Regions from separate parts of the Pseudomonas sp. c313 genome, predicted to be linked through region 2. Evidence: predicted binding sites of a transcription regulator. Region 2 holds the regulator's gene; the other holds the start of a gene.

Region 1 (8,911 bases), on a different contig from region 2:
CCGGCAAGGTCGCTTCATCCACCGCAAAACCGTGGTTCTGGCTGGTGATCATGACGACACCGGTATCCAGGTCCTGCACCGGGTGGTTGGCACCGTGATGGCCGTGCCCCATTTTCAGGGTCTTGGCGCCGGAGGCCAGGGCCAACAGTTGGTGACCCAGGCAAATGCCGAATACCGGAATCTCGGTCTCCAACACGTCCTTGATGGCCTGAATCGCATAGTCGCAAGGCTCCGGGTCACCCGGGCCGTTGGACAGGAACACACCGTCCGGCTGCAAGGCCAGTACGTCGCTGGCCGGGGTTTGCGCCGGCACCACGGTCACGCGGCAACCGCGCTCGACCAGCATGCGCAAGATGTTGTGCTTGATACCGTAGTCGTAAGCCACTACGTGATACGGCAGCTCGGAGGCTTCGATGGTGGCATGGCTGTCGGTCTTCAAGTCCCAGACAGTGGAGCGCCACTCGTACTTTTCCTTGGTACTGACGACTTTCGCCAGGTCCATGCCTTTCAGGCCAGGGAAACCTTGCGCCGCAGCAATCGCTGCTGCTTCGGAAATATTGTCACCGGCCATGATGCAGCCGCTCTGCGAGCCCTTTTCACGCAGGATGCGTGTCAGGCGACGCGTATCAATACCTGCGATCGCCACTACGTTGTTGGCTTTCAGGTAATCGGACAGGGACATCGTGCTACGCCAGTTGCTCGCAACCAGTGGCAGGTCACGAATCACCAGACCGGCCGACCAGACACGATCAGACTCGGCATCTTGCGGCGTAGTGCCGGTATTACCGATGTGCGGATAGGTCAGGGTAACGATCTGTTGGGCGTAGGAAGGATCGGTAAGGATTTCCTGATAGCCGGTCATGGCGGTGTTGAACACCACCTCTCCAACGGTCTGACCGTCGGCTCCAATGGCTTCGCCGCGAAAAATGCTGCCATCAGCAAGGGCGAGTATGGCTGGCTTAGTCAAGAAGACCTCCCGTAAATAAAGCCTGAAAGGGCGATCGCAGGTTGCAAAAAAGCGGAGTGACGTATGGACACGTCACCCCGCTTCTTCACTGAATTATTCTGCGCGCTTTTAGTGGACACACTAAAGCTGTAGCTTACAGAAAAAGGCTTTTTTGGTCCACCGCTAATGAGCCTTAAAGGCAGGGGAATGCGACAGGACATCGCTTAGCGGGTAAAAACAGGGCCCAAGGTTAATGCCTGAGCCCTGTTTTAGCTACTGCTTAACGCAGTTCAAGCACATCTTGCATGTCGTACAGGCCAGGCTCACGACCGTCCAGCCACAACGCCGCACGCACCGCACCCTTGGCGAAAGTCATACGACTGGAAGCCTTGTGCGTGATCTCAAGGCGCTCACCCTCTGCCGCGAACAACACCGTGTGATCACCCACCACATCACCGCCGCGAACGGTAGCAAAGCCGATGGTTTCACGATCGCGCACGCCGGTATGGCCTTCGCGGCCATACACCGCCACTTTCGAAAGATCACGGCCAAGCGCATCGGCGATCACTTCACCCATGCGCATCGCCGTACCCGACGGCGCATCGACCTTGTGCCGGTGATGAGCTTCGATAATTTCGATATCCGCATCATCACCCAACACACGAGCTGCCATGTCGAGCAACTTCAGCGACAGATTGACACCAACACTGAAGTTGGCAGCAAACACAATCGGGATATCCTTACCCGCAGCAACCAACAGCTGCTTTTGCTCGGCATTCAAGCCGGTGGTGCCAATGACCATGGCCTTGCCCGCCTTGCGGCAGAACGCCAGGTTTTTCAGCATCACCTCTGGAAGCGTGAAATCGATCAACACATCGAACTCATCAATAACCTTTTCCAGGCTACCGGACAACGACACACCGATCCTGCCCAGCGATGCCAACTCACCGGCATCGGCGCCGATCAGTGTGCTGCCCGGCCGAACGATCGCCGCCGTCAGACCCGACAGAGGCGAGCGCTGCTGCACCGCCTCAACCAGGTTCTTGCCCATGCGTCCGGCCGCGCCCATCACAGCTATACGTCGCATACTCACGTCCTTACAGGTCGCCGAAGAAGCGCTTCACGCCTTCGAACCAGCCAGCAGTCTTGGGCGAATGAGTGTCATCGCCCGCCAGGGAACTGCGCAACTCTTCCAGCAGCTCGCGCTGACGACGACCCAGGTTGACCGGCGTCTCTACCGCCACACGACACATCAAGTCGCCAGCACCACCACCGCGCACCGGCGCAACGCCTTTGCCACGGATACGGAACTGCTTGCCGGTCTGCGTACCCTCGGGAATCTTGAGTTTGACCCGACCATCCAGTGTCGGAATCTCCAATTCACCACCCAGAGCCGCATCGACGAAGCTGATCGGCACTTCACAAAACAGATGTTTACCGTCGCGCTGGAAGATAGCGTGCTCGCGCACATTGATCACCACGTACAGGTCGCCCGCTGGACCACCTTGAGCGCCCGCCTCACCCTCACCCGACAGGCGAATGCGGTCACCAGTATCAACACCCGATGGCACTTTCACCGAAAGGGTCTTGTACTCTTCGACACGACCTTCACCGTGGCAGGAGTCGCACGGATCGGAAATGATCTTGCCCTGGCCATGGCAGCGCGGGCAGGTTTGCTGCACCGAGAAGAAGCCTTGCTGCATGCGTACCTGACCGATACCACCACAGGTCGGGCAAGTGATCGGCGAGGAGCCTTTCTTGGCGCCCGCACCGTCGCACGGCTTGCAGTTGACCAGTGTCGGCACACGGATATTGACGCTGGTGCCACGCACTGCCTCTTCGAGGTTCAGCTCAAGGGTGTAGCGCAGGTCGCTACCACGCTGGGCACCGCCACGCTGACCGCCACGACCACCACCAAAGAAGTCACTGAACACGTCGCCAAAAATATCGGAGAAGTTCTGGCCGCCAAAACCGGCACCGCCGCCACCCATGCTTGGATCAACACCAGCGTGGCCATACTGATCGTAGGCCGCCCGCTTGTTTGGATCACACAGGCACTCGTAGGCCTCGTTGGCCTCTTTGAACAAGTCTTCGGATTCTTTGTTATCCGGATTACGGTCCGGGTGGTGCTTCATCGCCAGGCGACGGTAAGCCTTTTTCAGGTCCGCCTCGCTGGAACCGCGCTCCACACCCAACACTATGTAATAGTCACGCTTTGCCATAAGTCTTTGCACTCTTAAGGACGTTCGGCAAACCCCTCCTGAGCCTCGCCAAACTCGTTGAGCCCCAATACAGGCCCGGACCCAACTCACGTCAATTCAACGATCCTGGTCTCAAATGTTTTCAGCCAGGAACCCGGCCAAAAAAGCGGCGACTGTCGCTCGGAAAGCAGGAGCATCCCCGATCACACCGCCAGCATCCGAACGCTGTCGCATGCTGTAAAAATTCGCGTACCCCAGACACGCCAACGCGGGAGCAAGCTCCCGCGCGGCGACATCCTACCAGTCACCGCCTGAAAGCGGTCAACCGGCCGACCAACTTACTGCTTACTTGTTTTCTTTGACTTCTTCGAACTCGGCATCGACAACATCGTCGTGCTTGGCTTCAGGCTCTGCTTGCTGCGCAGCGCCATCAGCCGGCTGGCCTTGCTCGGCATACATCTTCTGAGCCACTGGCGCGGAGACCTTCGACAGCTCCTCAACCTTGGCTTCGATAGCAGCCTTGTCGTCGCCTTTTACGGCGGCTTCCAGGGCAACTACAGCAGCTTCGATCGCAGTTTTCTCTTCGCCAGTCACTTTGTCGCCAGCGTCAGCGACCATTTTGCGAGTCGAGTGAACCAGTGCATCACCCTGGTTACGGGCAGCTGCCAGCTCTTCGAACTTGCGATCTTCCTCGGCATTGGTTTCAGCATCGCGAATCATCTGCTGAATTTCTTCCTCGGACAGACCGGAGTTGGCCTTGATCACGATCGACTGAGTCTTGCCGGTGGCCTTGTCTTTAGCGCCTACGTGCAGAATGCCGTTGGCGTCGATGTCGAAGGTCACTTCAATTTGTGGCACACCACGTGGTGCTGGTGGAATCTCGGCCAGGTCGAACTTGCCCAGGGACTTGTTCTGACCAGCTTGCTTACGCTCACCTTGCAGCACGTGAATGGTCACGGCGCCTTGGTTGTCGTCGGCAGTCGAGAACACTTGCGATTTCTTGGTAGGAATCGTGGTGTTTTTCTCGATCAGCGCAGTCATCACGCCGCCCATGGTTTCGATACCCAGGGTCAACGGGCTTACGTCCAGCAGCAGAACGTCTTTCACGTCGCCGGCCAATACCGCACCCTGGATGGCAGCACCCATGGCAACCGCTTCGTCCGGGTTGACGTCTTTACGCGCTTCTTTACCGAAGAACTCGGTCACCAGCTTCTGAACCAGTGGCATACGGGTCTGACCGCCGACCAGGATCACATCGTCGATCTTGCCAACGTCGATACCCGAGTCTTTCAGAGCAATGCGGCAAGGCTCGATGGTGCGTTGAACCAGGTCTTCAACCAGCGATTCCAGCTTGGCGCGGGAAATCTTCACGTTCAAGTGCTTAGGACCGGTGGCGTCTGCAGTGATGTACGGCAGGTTCACGTCAGTCTGCAGGCTCGAAGACAGTTCGATCTTGGCCTTCTCAGCAGCTTCCTTCAGGCGCTGCATCGCCAGCGGGTCACCCTTGAGGTTCATGCCGCTTTCTTTCTTGAATTCGTCAACGAGGTAGTCGATCAGACGAATGTCGAAGTCTTCACCACCCAGGAACGTGTCACCGTTGGTGGCCAACACTTCGAACTGGTGCTCGCCATCGACTTCAGCGATTTCGATCACGGAAACGTCGAAAGTACCGCCACCCAGGTCGTAAACGATCACAGTGTGGTCGCCCCGAGCCTTGTCCATACCGTAAGCCAGAGCGGCCGCGGTTGGTTCGTTGATGATACGTTTTACGTCCAGACCAGCAATACGGCCGGCATCTTTGGTCGCCTGACGCTGACTGTCGTTGAAGTAGGCCGGAACGGTAATGACCGCTTCAGTCACGGCTTCACCGAGGTAGTCTTCGGCGGTCTTCTTCATCTTTTTCAAGATTTCAGCCGAGATTTGTGGCGGCGACATTTTCTGGCCGTTTACTTCAACCCAGGCGTCACCGTTGTCAGCCTTGGCGATTTTGTAAGGGACCATCTTGATGTCTTTCTGTACGACTTCTTCGTCGAACTTACGACCGATCAGACGCTTCACCGCGTACAGGGTGTTATGCGGATTGGTCACAGCCTGACGCTTGGCGGACTGGCCCACCAGGATTTCGCCGTCGCTGGCATAAGCCACGATGGACGGAGTGGTGCGCGCGCCTTCGGCGTTTTCAATAACTTTGGATACGCCGTTTTCCAGCACGGAGACGCAGGAGTTGGTAGTCCCCAGGTCGATACCGATAATTTTGCCCATGATTTACTCTCCCGAAACTTTGGATTTGGTTGCCGCAGCAGTGGTGGCTAACTGCGGTAGCACTTAAACGCTTGACTTATAAATGGGGGCCTTGCGGCTAATTTCAAGCTTGCTCATCAATCGAAGGTGCGACCGGTGCAGGAGCCTTGCTCACCACCACCATCGCCGGACGCAACAAACGACCGTTGAGCTGATAACCCTTCTGAAACACCTTCAATACGCTGTTGGGCTCAACATCCGCGCTTTCCTGCATCGCCATTGCCTGGTGGTGCTCAGCGTTGAACGGCTCACCGCCTTGCGGATCGATGGCTTCCAGCTGATAACGCTTCAGGGTGTCCTGGAACATTTTCAGGGTCAGTTCGATCCCTTCGCGCATGGGGCGGATGTTTTCGTCGTCCGGATTGGACAACTCCAGGCCACGCTCCAGGCTGTCGATGATCGGCAACAGATCCCCGGCAAATTTTTCCAGAGCAAACTTGTGGGCTTTTTCTACATCCTGCTCAGCGCGACGGCGGACGTTCTGCAGATCGGCAGCAACACGCAAAGCCTGATCCTGAGCGCCTGCCAGTTGCTCTTCGAGCACTTGCACACGAGCCGCCAGGTCTTCACCCGATGCTTGCGAGGCCTGGTTGGCGTCTAGATTTTGCGTATCCAGCGTCTGTTCGTCAGCCATAGATTTCTCCTTTCAAAATCGTGCGCGAACTCGACTCGCGCTTCTGTTCCGGTATATGGGGCCACAATTTTCAGGTTCAAGGGCACCGATGCCTTTGACATGTATTGGATCAACTTCCCCGACTCATTCCTTGGTGCACTAAAAAACACCTATCACCAAGCGAATCGAGCTAAGCGGCAGGATTGTCAGCTCAGAACAAAACACTGTATAAATAACCATACCTTAAGCTTGGGAGCGGCCGTCATGCTGGTGCACCTGTCTGTACACAACTACGCCATCGTTGAACACCTGGATCTTGAACTGGATCGCGGGATGAGCGTAATCACAGGCGAAACCGGCGCCGGCAAGTCGATCATGCTTGATGCCCTGGGTCTCACCCTGGGCGATCGCGCCGACAGCGGCGTGGTTCGCCCAGGCGCCGACAAAGCCGACATTCTCGCGACCTTTGACCTGGCGGATATCCCGGAAGCCGGCGCCTGGCTTGCCGAACGCGATCTTGATAGCGATGGCCCATGCATCCTGCGCCGCGTGATCACCGCCGAAGGGCGCTCGCGCGGCTATATCAACGGCACGCCCTGCCCTCTTGGCGACTTGAAAGCCCTGGGCGAGCTGCTGATTGACATCCACAGCCAGCATGAACACCAGTCCCTGCTGAAAACCGACACCCACCGCCGCCTTCTCGACGAATACGCCGGCGCAACCGACCTTGCGCGCCAGGTGCAATTGGCCGCACAGCGCTGGCGCCAGACCCGCCAGGAGCTGGAACGCCTCTCCAACTCCGGCGACGAGCAGCGCGCCCGCCACCAATTGCTCAGCTATCAGCTCGAAGAACTGGAAAGCCTGGGGCTGGGCGAAACAGAGTTGGAGCAACTGGAGCAAGAGCACAAGAACCTGACCAATGCCGAAACCCTGCTGGGTATTTGCCGACAAGTGGTCGAGCAGTGCAGCGAGAGCGATTCCGGAAATGTGCTTAACGCACTGACCGCCAGCCTCAATCGCCTGTCGAGCGTGAACAACTCCTCCGGCTCGCTGAATGAAGCAACGACCCTGCTGACCAGCGCGCAGATTCAGGTGGAAGAGGCCGTGGGCGAGCTGAACCGGTTCCTTGACCATTTCGACGCCGACCCAGCGCGCCTGCAAGAGATAGAAGAGCGCCTGGACACTATCTACACACTGGCGCGCAAGCATCGAATCCAGCCAACCGAAGTGGCGACCATGCAGCAGAAGCTGCTGGATGAAATCGAAACACTAAATGCCAACGATGAATCCATCGAACGGCTGGCGGACGAACTGGCCTCCTTCGCACGTCATTATCAAGAGAAGGCCCGTGAACTGAGCGATCTGCGGCACCAGGCGGCCACCGGCCTGGCCTGCGCGGTGGAGCAGGAGATTCAACGCCTGGGCATGCCTGGCGGGCGCTTCACCATTGAACTGCACGCCAATACCAGTAATGAATTGCTGCCCAATGGCCTGGAGCAGGTGGAGCTACTGGTTAGCGCAAACCCTGGCCAACCGTTGAAAGCGCTGGCAAAGGTCGCATCCGGTGGCGAGCTATCGCGGATCAGCCTGGCGATCCAGGTCATTACCGCCCAGACCTCACGGGTTCCGACACTGGTATTCGACGAGGTGGACGTAGGGATCGGCGGGCCTACAGCCGAGATTGTCGGCCAACTTCTGCGCCGGCTGGGTGATCGCGGGCAAGTATTGACCGTTACCCACTTGCCACAGGTGGCTGCGCAAGGGCATCAACACCTGTTTGTACATAAGGTGCGGGGCAGCGACGCAACCCATACCGCCGTGTCCAAGCTGAACAAGACCGAGCGGGTGGAAGAGGTGGCGCGCATGCTCGGCGGTATCGACCTGACCAAGGAGTCCCTGGCCCACGCGAAAAAAATGGTCGTTACCGCGAAGGCCTGAGCCAAGCCTTGCAGACCATTTCCCTTCCGACACAAAGCACGAAGGCGACCCTAAGGTCGCCTTCGATCGTTTCGCAGAGCGAATCTGCGTAGATTTCTTACTTTTTCTTACGGATGTACAGAACCAAATTGTGATCCACCAATTCGACTCCGTGCGCCTCGGCGATAGCATTCTGGAGCTTCTCGATTTCCGGGCTGACGAATTCGACAACTTCGCCAGTTTCCACATCGACCATATGGTCGTGGTGGCCGCTGTCAGCCAATTCGAATACTGCATGACCGCCGTCGAAATTATGACGAACTACCAGCCCTGCGGCTTCAAACTGGGTCAGTACACGGTAAACCGTGGCCAGGCCGACATCCTCGTTAGACTCCATGAGCGCCTTGTAAACATCCTCGGCACTCATGTGGCGCTGCTCAGCAGAATCGAGCATTTGTAGAATTTTGACCCGTGGCAGGGTCACTTTAAGGCCGGCTTTACGAAGTTCGCTATTTTCAACCATGGTCAGCTTTCTCGCGGATGCTGCTTCGCAGCTTCTCTTAATACGGGTATGATCGGCGTTTACGTTGTCCCAGCCAAGATAGTGGAAGTCGCCCACCGATGCAAAACACCAAGCTCTTGCTAACCAGTTTCACCTTTGTGGGACTGCTCGCACTCGCCGGTTGTTCATTCCCCGGGGTTTACAAAATCGACATCCAGCAGGGCAATGTCGTCACGCAGGACATGATAGACCAGTTACGCCCGGGAATGACCCGACGGCAAGTACGGTTTATTATGGGCAATCCCCTGCTGACTGACACATTCCATGCCGATCGCTGGGATTATCTCTATAGCCTGCAGCCTGGAGGCGGGGAACGCCAACAGGAGCGCGTCAGTGTCATCTTCAATGGCAATGACCAGCTCAGCAGCCTG
Region 2 (8,911 bases):
ACTCTGGTCGCTGTTCCACTTCCTGCTGCCGGGCTGGCTCGGTGACGTGAAAAGCTTCAACCGCGACTACCGCGTGCCCATCGAAAAGCGCGCCAGTGAGGTGCGATTGCAGCACCTCAACGGCCGGATTAAACCTTTCCTGCTGCGCCGTACCAAGGAACAGGTGGCCACAGAGCTGCCGCCCAAGACAGAGATCATCCACTGGGTCGAACTCAATGAGGCTCAGCGTGATGTGTATGAAACCATGCGTTTGGCGATGGACAAGAAAGTCCGCGATGAGATTACCCGCAAGGGCGTGGCCCGCAGTCAAATCATCATTTTGGAAGCGCTGCTGAAGTTGCGTCAGGTGTGTTGCGATTTGCGGCTGGTGAATGACGCTACCCTGCCCGCTCGCGGCAGCAGCTCCGGCAAGCTCGACAGCCTGATGGAAATGCTGGAGGAACTGTTTGCCGAAGGGCGCAGAGTTCTACTGTTTTCCCAATTCACCTCGATGCTTAGCCTGATCGAAGTCGAACTGAAAAAACGCGGCATCGCCTATGCACTGCTCACCGGCCAGACCCGGGATCGACGCACGCCGGTGAAAGACTTCCAGAGCGGCAAGTTGCAGATCTTCCTGATCAGCCTCAAGGCTGGCGGCGTTGGCCTTAACCTGACGGAAGCCGATACGGTGATCCACTACGACCCGTGGTGGAACCCCGCCACGGAAAACCAGGCCACCGACCGCGCATATCGTATTGGCCAGGAGAAGCCGGTGTTCGTCTACAAGATGATCGCCCGCGGCACCGTGGAGGAAAAGATTCAGGCGCTACAGCAGGAGAAAGCTGATCTGGCTGCAGGTGTGCTGGATGGCCGGACGACCGGGGATTGGAAATTAGGCAATGAGGATATTGAAGCGCTGTTTGCGCCGTTGCCCCATAAGCAGGAAAAACGCTGACTTTTGCGGTGACTCTTAAACCGCCATCGCTCTTCAGCCAGGCAACGGAGCAAACAGCGCCTCGATGTCCCGCGGCTCCAGCTTCCAGCCCGCACTGGCGCCGCCTTCAAGCACGCCGCTGGCCAGAGCAGCTTTCTCCTGCTGCAACGCCTGAATTTTCTCCTCCACGGTACCCCTGGCGATCATCTTGTAGACGAACACCGGCTTATCCTGCCCGATACGGTAAGCACGATCCGTCGCCTGGTTTTCCACCGCTGGGTTCCACCACGGGTCGTAGTGGATCACCGTATCGGCAGCCGTCAGGTTCAAGCCCGTACCGCCCGCCGTCAAACTGATCAGGAACAACGGCGTCTTGCCGTCCTGGAAGTTCTTGACCGGTGTACGTCGATCAAGGGTTTCACCGGTCAGGATCGAATAATCGACCTGACGCTGCTTCAACTCTTCTTCAATCAGCGCCAGCATCGAAGTGAATTGCGAGAACAGCAAAATACGCCGACCCTCGCTGAGCAGCTCCTCCACCATCTCCATCAAACTGCCCAGCTTGCCCGCGCCTGCGCGAGCGACTTTGGAGACCGGTGCCGACTTGACCAGGCGCAAGTCACAACACACTTGCCGCAACTTTAGCAGCGCTTCCAGAATGATGATCTGGCTGCGCGCCACACCATGGCGACTGATCTCGTCACGCACCTTTTTATCCATGGCCACGCGTACGGCCTCATAGACATCCCGTTGCGCGTCGCTCAAATCCACCCAGTGGACAATTTCGGTCTTGGGCGGCAATTCGGTCGCCACCTGTTCCTTTTTGCGGCGCAACAGGAAGGGTTTTATACGGGCAGTGAGGTGCTGCATCCGCTGCGCGTTACCGTGTTTTTCGATGGGCGTGCGGTAATCACGATTGAAGGTTTTGCTATCGCCCAGCCAACCCGGCAACAGGAAATGGAACAGCGACCAGAGCTCACCCAAGTGGTTTTCCAGCGGCGTTCCTGAAAGGCACAAGCGTTGATCGGCTTCCAGTTGCCGTGCGGCCTGGGCGGCCTTGCTGTTGGGATTCTTGATGTTTTGCGCCTCGTCCAGGATCAACACACTCCAGCGTTGCGCCTGCAAGACTTCGAGGTCCCGGGGCAACAGCGCATAGGTGGTGAGTACCACGTCGTAATCGGTCAAGCGCGTGAAACCTTCCTGGCGTTGAGCACCATGCAGTGCCAGCACCTTGAGTTGCGGGGTGAAGCGGGCGGCCTCATCCTGCCAGTTGGGGATCAGACTGGTTGGCATGACGGCCAGCGCAGGGGTAAGCAAGCGACCGGCCTGTTTTTCGCAGAGTAGATGCGCAAGAGCTTGCAGGGTTTTGCCCAGGCCCATGTCATCGCCCAGGATGCCGCCGACTTCCAGTTCACGCAGGGTCTGCATCCAGTTCAAGCCTTCGAGCTGGTAGCCGCGAAGTTCTGCGTTCAGCCCTTGGGGGGCGGGCACATGGGCATGGGTGGAGTCCTTCAAGCGTTTGGCAAAGTTGCGCAGGCGCTCACCGCCTTGCCAGACCAGGGGAATACCATCCAGATCGCTCAGCCGTGCAGCGTCCGGTGCATTCAGACGCAGCGAGGCCCCCTCGGGCTCACGCAAATAGAGTTCGCCAAGGGTCGCCATCAACGGTTTGATTCGTCCGTAAGGCAGCGCAACCTTGGTTTTCTGACCTGCACCTAGAGCGACCAGCAAGCGCTCGTCATCGTCGCGATCTGCCAGATAAGCAGGTAGAAGCAACTGCGGCTGACGGCGCATCAAATTCAGAACGATAGGCAGCAGGCTGTGGCGCTCGCCATTGACCTCAATACCCAGCTCCAGATCAAACCACTCCCGCCCGGGGGACTCCTCGATGTCGGCGTACCAGTGGTCCACCGCCTCCACGTCGTAGTAAAAGCCGGGGGTGATGATCACTTCCCAACCGGACTCACGCAGTGCGGGTAAACCGGCGTCAACGAAGTTCAACCAGGCCTCATCGCTGGGCAGGTCAAACATTTCTCCCGCACTCTCGGGCAACGCCTGGGTCTTGCGGGTTACCTTGGCAAAACCCAACCCTGCAAGCGCCTTGCGCAGGGCTTTTTCGGCGGCAGGCTTGCGCTGGATACGCTGGGTTTCGGTGCCCGTCAGCAGCAGGATTTCCGTGGAGGCCTTATCACTTCCAAGACTCGCTCCATAGCGATAGGCCAACGCTGCGCGATGCTCAATGGATGGCATCTGGCGGTGGTAAGCAGCATTGTAGGAATGAGATTCATGACTGCCCAAGGTCAGGCACGCGCGTGGTTCAATATCGTCGATGACTCGCTCAGTCAGCTTCTGCGGTGGAGGAATAGCCGAAGCCACCGCGCTGATGCGATGGCTGAACAGGGCAACGTCGCGTGCGGGAATCTCGGGCAACTGGCACATATGGCAGGCCAGGGTTGCATCCAGATCGTGTTCCAGCGGCCCAAGCTCCATACGCGTGCGGTCGAGGTAATAGAGCGGCTTGAGGGCCAGGACATCAGTCAGCGGTTGCTCAGCACTGTGCCACTGCGGGCGGTAGTCACCATTGCGCTGCTCGACCCATCTGAAATGGGCGACTTGGCTGGGGCCCGAATTGAGCAACTGCACCGGATCGAAGTCGTAAAACAATCTCCCGGTCTTCAGCGCCAGTTCAAGGATTTGCGCACCAGCCTCTCCCTCAAGTGGATAACTGCTGCTGTACCGACCGTACGTTTGGCCGAGCAGCAGCAAACGCGCGATCCGCTTGTCCACCTCAAGGAGATAACCAGGCGAACGTATCAACGTTTCGTCCAACGAATAGAGCGACTTGATGTCACTCAGACCGCCATTTTTCAGCTGACGTGCCTTGTACACTGCCAATGACCACTGACCTGCAACCCGACTTGCCTGGAACTTGTACAACACCCGGGTATTGGCGCCCTTGGCGTAAGTCTCTACCTCCGGGACGGGGGCAGGAATGCTGTTGAGCCAACGTTCAAGGTCAGGGCTCAGACGGGAATTAGTATTGGCAGCCGACTGCTTGAAATAAGTCGTTTCAAGATAGATAAGGACCGCAGCGCAGTGTTTGCAGTCACTGACCATCGGGCAGGAGCACTCACAATCAAGCCTGGGCGAACCTGAATATTCTTCCAGTGAAATGATCTGCTGGTAGAGGTTTGTACCTGACCCTCGACACTGCGCATGAAGGATGTTCGAACCCATATCCACTATCTGGACCCGGTCATCCTTTGCGTATTTGATGGCGCGATCAAAAGTACCCTGATCAAAAAGCTCAGCCCAGTCCAGTTCTAGAATTCGGTCAAGAAGTATCGTCATGGGCTGGGATGTTATCGCAGCCGGAAATTTCTTCAATATGGTTTTCTCACAGATGAGTATGAAAAAACCACACTTCAAGACTGACTTATCTGACACCAAAAGGAGTGAGTAAATACGCACCCATCAGCCATTCAATACTCTTGCCAGCAGGGTGATTTCATCTGCCACCTCCAGGCGCAGGCGTCCGCTAGTGATGCCGCCGATAATCGACACCTAATCGATCAGTTGAGCTTCTCTGAGGGCGCCCAGAGCAGCCAGCCAGCGTGGGTCCTGCTTGTATTCGATAGAGGCAATGCCCTGCCCGCGCATCCGGGCAATACGGGCCGACGGTGTGACCTTCATGCGCTGGGCGGCGCTCAGGGCCAACTCGGCAGCGGCGCGGTCGTTGCATACCAGACCCATGTCGCAACCGGCGGTCAACGCAGCCTCGATACGACTGGCGGCGTCACCCACTACATGGGCACCGGCCATGGACAGGTCATCACTGAAAATCACCCCGTCGAACTGCAACTCACCTCGCAGGATGTCCTGCAGCCAGCGGCGAGAGAAGCCGGCGGGTTGTGCATCGACTTGTGGGTAAATGACATGGGCCGGCATCACTGCGGCCAACTGCTTGCTCAGCCGTGCGAAAGGCACCAGATCATTGGCCCGAATCTGTTCCAGGCTGCGCTCATCATTGGGAATCGCAACGTGGGAATCGGCTTCAGCCCAACCGTGACCGGGGAAGTGCTTGCCGGTAGCAGCCATGCCGGCGCTGTTCATGCCGCGGATAAAGGCGCCAGCCAGCAAGGCGGCACGCTCGGGATCGCCTTCGAATGAACGGCTGCCGACAACGGCGCTGCGCTGGTAATCCAGGTCCAGCACCGGGGCGAAGCTCAGGTCCAGACCAACTGCCAGCACTTCGGTGGCCATGATCCAACCGCATTGCTCAGCGAGGTATTCGGCGTTGGGATTATCGGCCAGGGCACGCATGGCTGGCAGGCGCACAAAACCTTGGCGCAGACGCTGAACGCGACCGCCTTCCTGATCGACCGCCAACAACACGTCCGGGCGCACGGCACGAATCGCCGCGCTCAACTCACGCACCTGCCGTGGATGCTCGATATTGCGCGCAAAAATGATCAGGCCGCCTACCTCAGGCTGACGCAACAAGTGGCGATCTTCAGCCGTCAGCCAGGTACCGGCGACGTCCACCATCAATGAACCTTGCAGGGCAGCAGTCATAAACCTTCCTTAAATAACGCGCGCAAACCGAAGCCCTCGCGAGGTCGCATCGCCAGGATTGAACCTGGCAATGAACGCTCAGCGAGAGCAACGGGTTGTGGATAAATAGCTGTAATCGGCATGGGCGGCTAGCTTAGCGGATGCAAGCCGCCACGCACACCCAAGAGCGGTTAAACCTTGGCGGCGGCCGGCACCGACTTGCTGCGCGGGCGCAACTGGGCGGCGGCCATGGCCTGGTCAGTGACGCCGGTTTCGGCGCGCATGCCGGCCGCGAGGAACGGCACCATCAGGCGCATCACCTGCTCGATGGAGGTGTTGACGCCAAAGTCGGTTTCGGCAATCGCCCGCAAGGCCTTGATTCCGGACATGCTGAACGCTGCAGCGCCGAGCATGAAATGCACGCGCCAAAACAATTCGATAGGAGGGATGCGAGGTGCGGCTTCGTTGACCAGCAGCATATAGCGGCGGAACACCTTGCCGTACATGTCTTCCAGGTAACGACGCAAATGCCCCTGGCTCTGGCTGAATGCCAGGCCCAGCAGGCGCATGAAGATCGACAGGTCGTTGCCGCTGCGTGGCTGGACCACCAGCGCTTGCTCGACGAGGATTTCCAGCAGGTCTTCCAGGCTTGGCTTGTGATCTGCCTTGGCCTGGCGGCGCTCCAGTTCACGATCAAGGCTGGCGCAGAACGGCCCCAGGAACCGCGAGAACACCGCCTGGATCAGGGCTTTTTTCGAGCCGAAATGATAGTTCACTGCCGCCAGGTTGACCCCGGCCTTGCTGGTGATCAGCCGCAATGAGGTTTCAGCAAATCCTTTTTCCGCGAACAACTGCTCGGCAGCATCGAGAATGCGTTCAACGGTTTCCGACTGGGCCATGGTTACTCCGCCTGACAAACACTTGTTTGAAACATACGTTTCACCTTATGTATTGTCAAGCTGCGGGTCCGCTTTCCGGCTGAGCAGTCAGCTATTTCATCACTATTTAATCACATCTGGCGGGGCCTGTAGGCAGCGCTGTCGCTGGAGCGTTATAAGGCTAATGGATGACCGTCCAGCGGAGTTAATAAAAACGATGATTGCCAAGCGCAGTTCACTGTATATAATCCCAGTCACTGTATAAAAAGACAGAGCGATCAACATGCTAAAACTGACGCCACGCCAAGCTGAGATTCTGGCTTTTATCAAGCGCTGCCTCGACGATAACGGTTATCCGCCGACCCGGGCTGAAATTGCGCTGGAGCTGGGATTCAAGTCACCCAATGCCGCTGAAGAACACCTGAAGGCCCTCGCCCGCAAAGGCGCGATCGAGATGACGCCAGGCGCTTCAAGAGGCATCCGCATCCCTGGCTTCGAGGCCAAGGCCGACGAATCGACGCTGCCGATCATTGGCCGTGTTGCTGCCGGTGCGCCGATCCTGGCTCAACAGCACGTCGAAGAATCCTGCAACATCAACCCGACGTTCTTCCACCCTCGCGCTGACTACCTGCTGCGGGTTCATGGCATGAGCATGAAGGATGTCGGTATTTTTGACGGTGACTTGTTGGCCGTCCATACCACTCGCGAAGCCCGTAATGGCCAGATCGTCGTCGCCCGCATCGGTGATGAAGTCACGGTAAAACGCTTCAAGCGTGAAGGCAGCAAGGTCTGGCTCCTGGCCGAAAACCCTGAGTTCGCCCCCATTGAAGTGAACCTCAAGGACCAGGACCTGGTGATCGAAGGCTTGAGTGTCGGCGTTATTCGCCGCTAACGGAGGCATCATGCAGTTTCCACACGCACCGCAACACACACAACTGCCGTTGTTTGAGGCCTTCATGATGGCCCAGCCCCTTGCGCCGATCCTCAAGGAAGCGATCGAGTCACCCTGGATCACCGAACCCGAGGCATTCAGTGAATTGTCGTTGCGCGGCGCTGCCGGGAACTGCCTGAGCCTGCTGGCCCCCATTCTTCGCGAACTGAGCGAGGAACAGGACGCCCGTTGGCTGACCTTGATCGCCCCGCCCTCAAGCCTGACCCAGGCCTGGTTACGGGACGCCGGCCTGAATCGCGAGCGTATCCTGCTGCTGCAACCACGGGGCACTCAAAGCGCCCAGCAATTAACTTGCGAAGCTTTACGCCTGGGGCGAAGCCACACCGTGGTCAGTTGGTTGAACCCGCTGAGCACAACAGCCAGGCAACAGTTGATCAGTGCAGCACGCACGGGCGACGCACAGAGTTTGAATATTCGACTGGGATAAAGCCGGTGCTAACGCGCAAAGCGTTACCGCTGCAAGCACGAAAGACCGTCCGATTGCAGCTCTGACTTTCAGCCAGTGCCTGCGATGGACACCAGGCTTCTCCAGGATTGAGAAGCCGATCTGTAACTTTGACTCACACCAAAAAAACCGACAGACGGACTCAGTGAAGAATCCGTGGGCCGTCGTCTTTCTCCGGCTCGCCTTCAGCCAGGCGTCCCGCCATCTGCACACCGACGCTCAGCATGGCTTTTGCCACTTCCACGTGCTGGCCTTGCAGGAACGCCTTGGCGTCCTCGGAGAAGTCCAAAGTTACCAGAGAACCCTCGTCCTCAGCCCTGCGCAGCTCAATTCGGCCGTCGGGCAATTCAACAATTTCCAGAAAGGAAGTTGGCATAAAAGTCTGTTCTCCACGAAAGGCCGGGATTATATCAGTCTTGTGGCAAGCGGGCTTGTTGTGGCGAGCGGGCTCGTCACATCAAGTCAGCTTTCACATTTGGTGATCATTGATCTATCGAGAGCACGCGACTTAGCACTCGTTAAGCCCATCCCGAAACCGAATGGCCAGTTTCTTCAGTTCCTGGCGCCAGCTTTCCAGCTCTACCCTGCTCAGCGGCGCCGGGCCCTCCTCCTCCAGGCTCACCGCCACGATCAGCGGCTGGGTCACATCACCCTTGGGCTTGTGCGGCGCCCGTGGCGGCTGGAACATCGCCGCATGGGCCACCAACAAACGCGCCAGCCAACTGTCCGGGCTCTGTGCCATTTCCACCAGTTCGGCCAACTCTGGGATCGCCATGGACTCCAGCACTTCGCGGGTCAGGATCATCTCGGCCCGTGGCGCAGCAGCTTGAGGCAAGCGGTAGAACCCAGCGATTTCATGGCACAAGCCCAGCAACGCACCATAAAGGTGGAACAACGCCGATTCACGCCCCGCCTGCACCAGCGCGATAGCGTTCATCTCCTTTCCCTCCTCCGCACGGCCAAGGGCTTCCAGGGACAAACCCGCGAAGTAAATTTTCTGGTTGGTACGGGTATAGAGTTCGTTGGCCATGAAGGCAGTCTCCACAACGAATAAGGCGTAATACTGGCTGGGCAGTGTCACGGATGAGACAAGTGCACTGCAAGCCCAAAACAAAGGCCGCCTGTGAAGGCGGCCTTTGTGTCAAACGGACAATCGAATCAAGCGCCTT

Evidence for each region. The regulator LexA, encoded in region 2, represses DNA repair genes until DNA is damaged. The targets are predictions, from matches to a motif close to CTGTNTNNNNANACAG.
Region 1: the regulator LexA is predicted to act here: its motif matches at 6,286-6,301, upstream of recN (DNA repair protein RecN).

Annotation. Positions count from the first base shown of each region.
Region 1 is NZ_JBUZRD010000011.1:86,056-94,966, reverse strand. Features, by position in the region: gene carA (glutamine-hydrolyzing carbamoyl-phosphate synthase small subunit) at 1-967, opposite strand, end outside; gene dapB (4-hydroxy-tetrahydrodipicolinate reductase) at 1,227-2,033, opposite strand; gene dnaJ (molecular chaperone DnaJ) at 2,044-3,168, opposite strand; gene dnaK (molecular chaperone DnaK) at 3,493-5,409, opposite strand; gene grpE (nucleotide exchange factor GrpE) at 5,513-6,082, opposite strand; gene recN (DNA repair protein RecN) at 6,326-7,999, shown strand; gene fur (ferric iron uptake transcriptional regulator) at 8,097-8,501, opposite strand; gene ACZRKZ_RS23310 (outer membrane protein assembly factor BamE) at 8,600-8,911, shown strand, end outside.
Region 2 is NZ_JBUZRD010000010.1:27,158-36,068, forward strand. Features, by position in the region: gene ACZRKZ_RS22205 (DEAD/DEAH box helicase) at 1-934, shown strand, start outside; gene ACZRKZ_RS22210 (DEAD/DEAH box helicase) at 968-4,264, opposite strand; gene nagZ (beta-N-acetylhexosaminidase) at 4,478-5,488, opposite strand; gene ACZRKZ_RS22220 (TetR family transcriptional regulator) at 5,659-6,366, opposite strand; gene lexA (transcriptional repressor LexA) at 6,629-7,237, shown strand; gene sulA (SOS-induced cell division inhibitor SulA) at 7,248-7,724, shown strand; gene ACZRKZ_RS22235 (hypothetical protein) at 7,885-8,118, opposite strand; gene ACZRKZ_RS22240 (DUF6586 family protein) at 8,251-8,772, opposite strand; gene topA (type I DNA topoisomerase) at 8,901-8,911, opposite strand, start outside.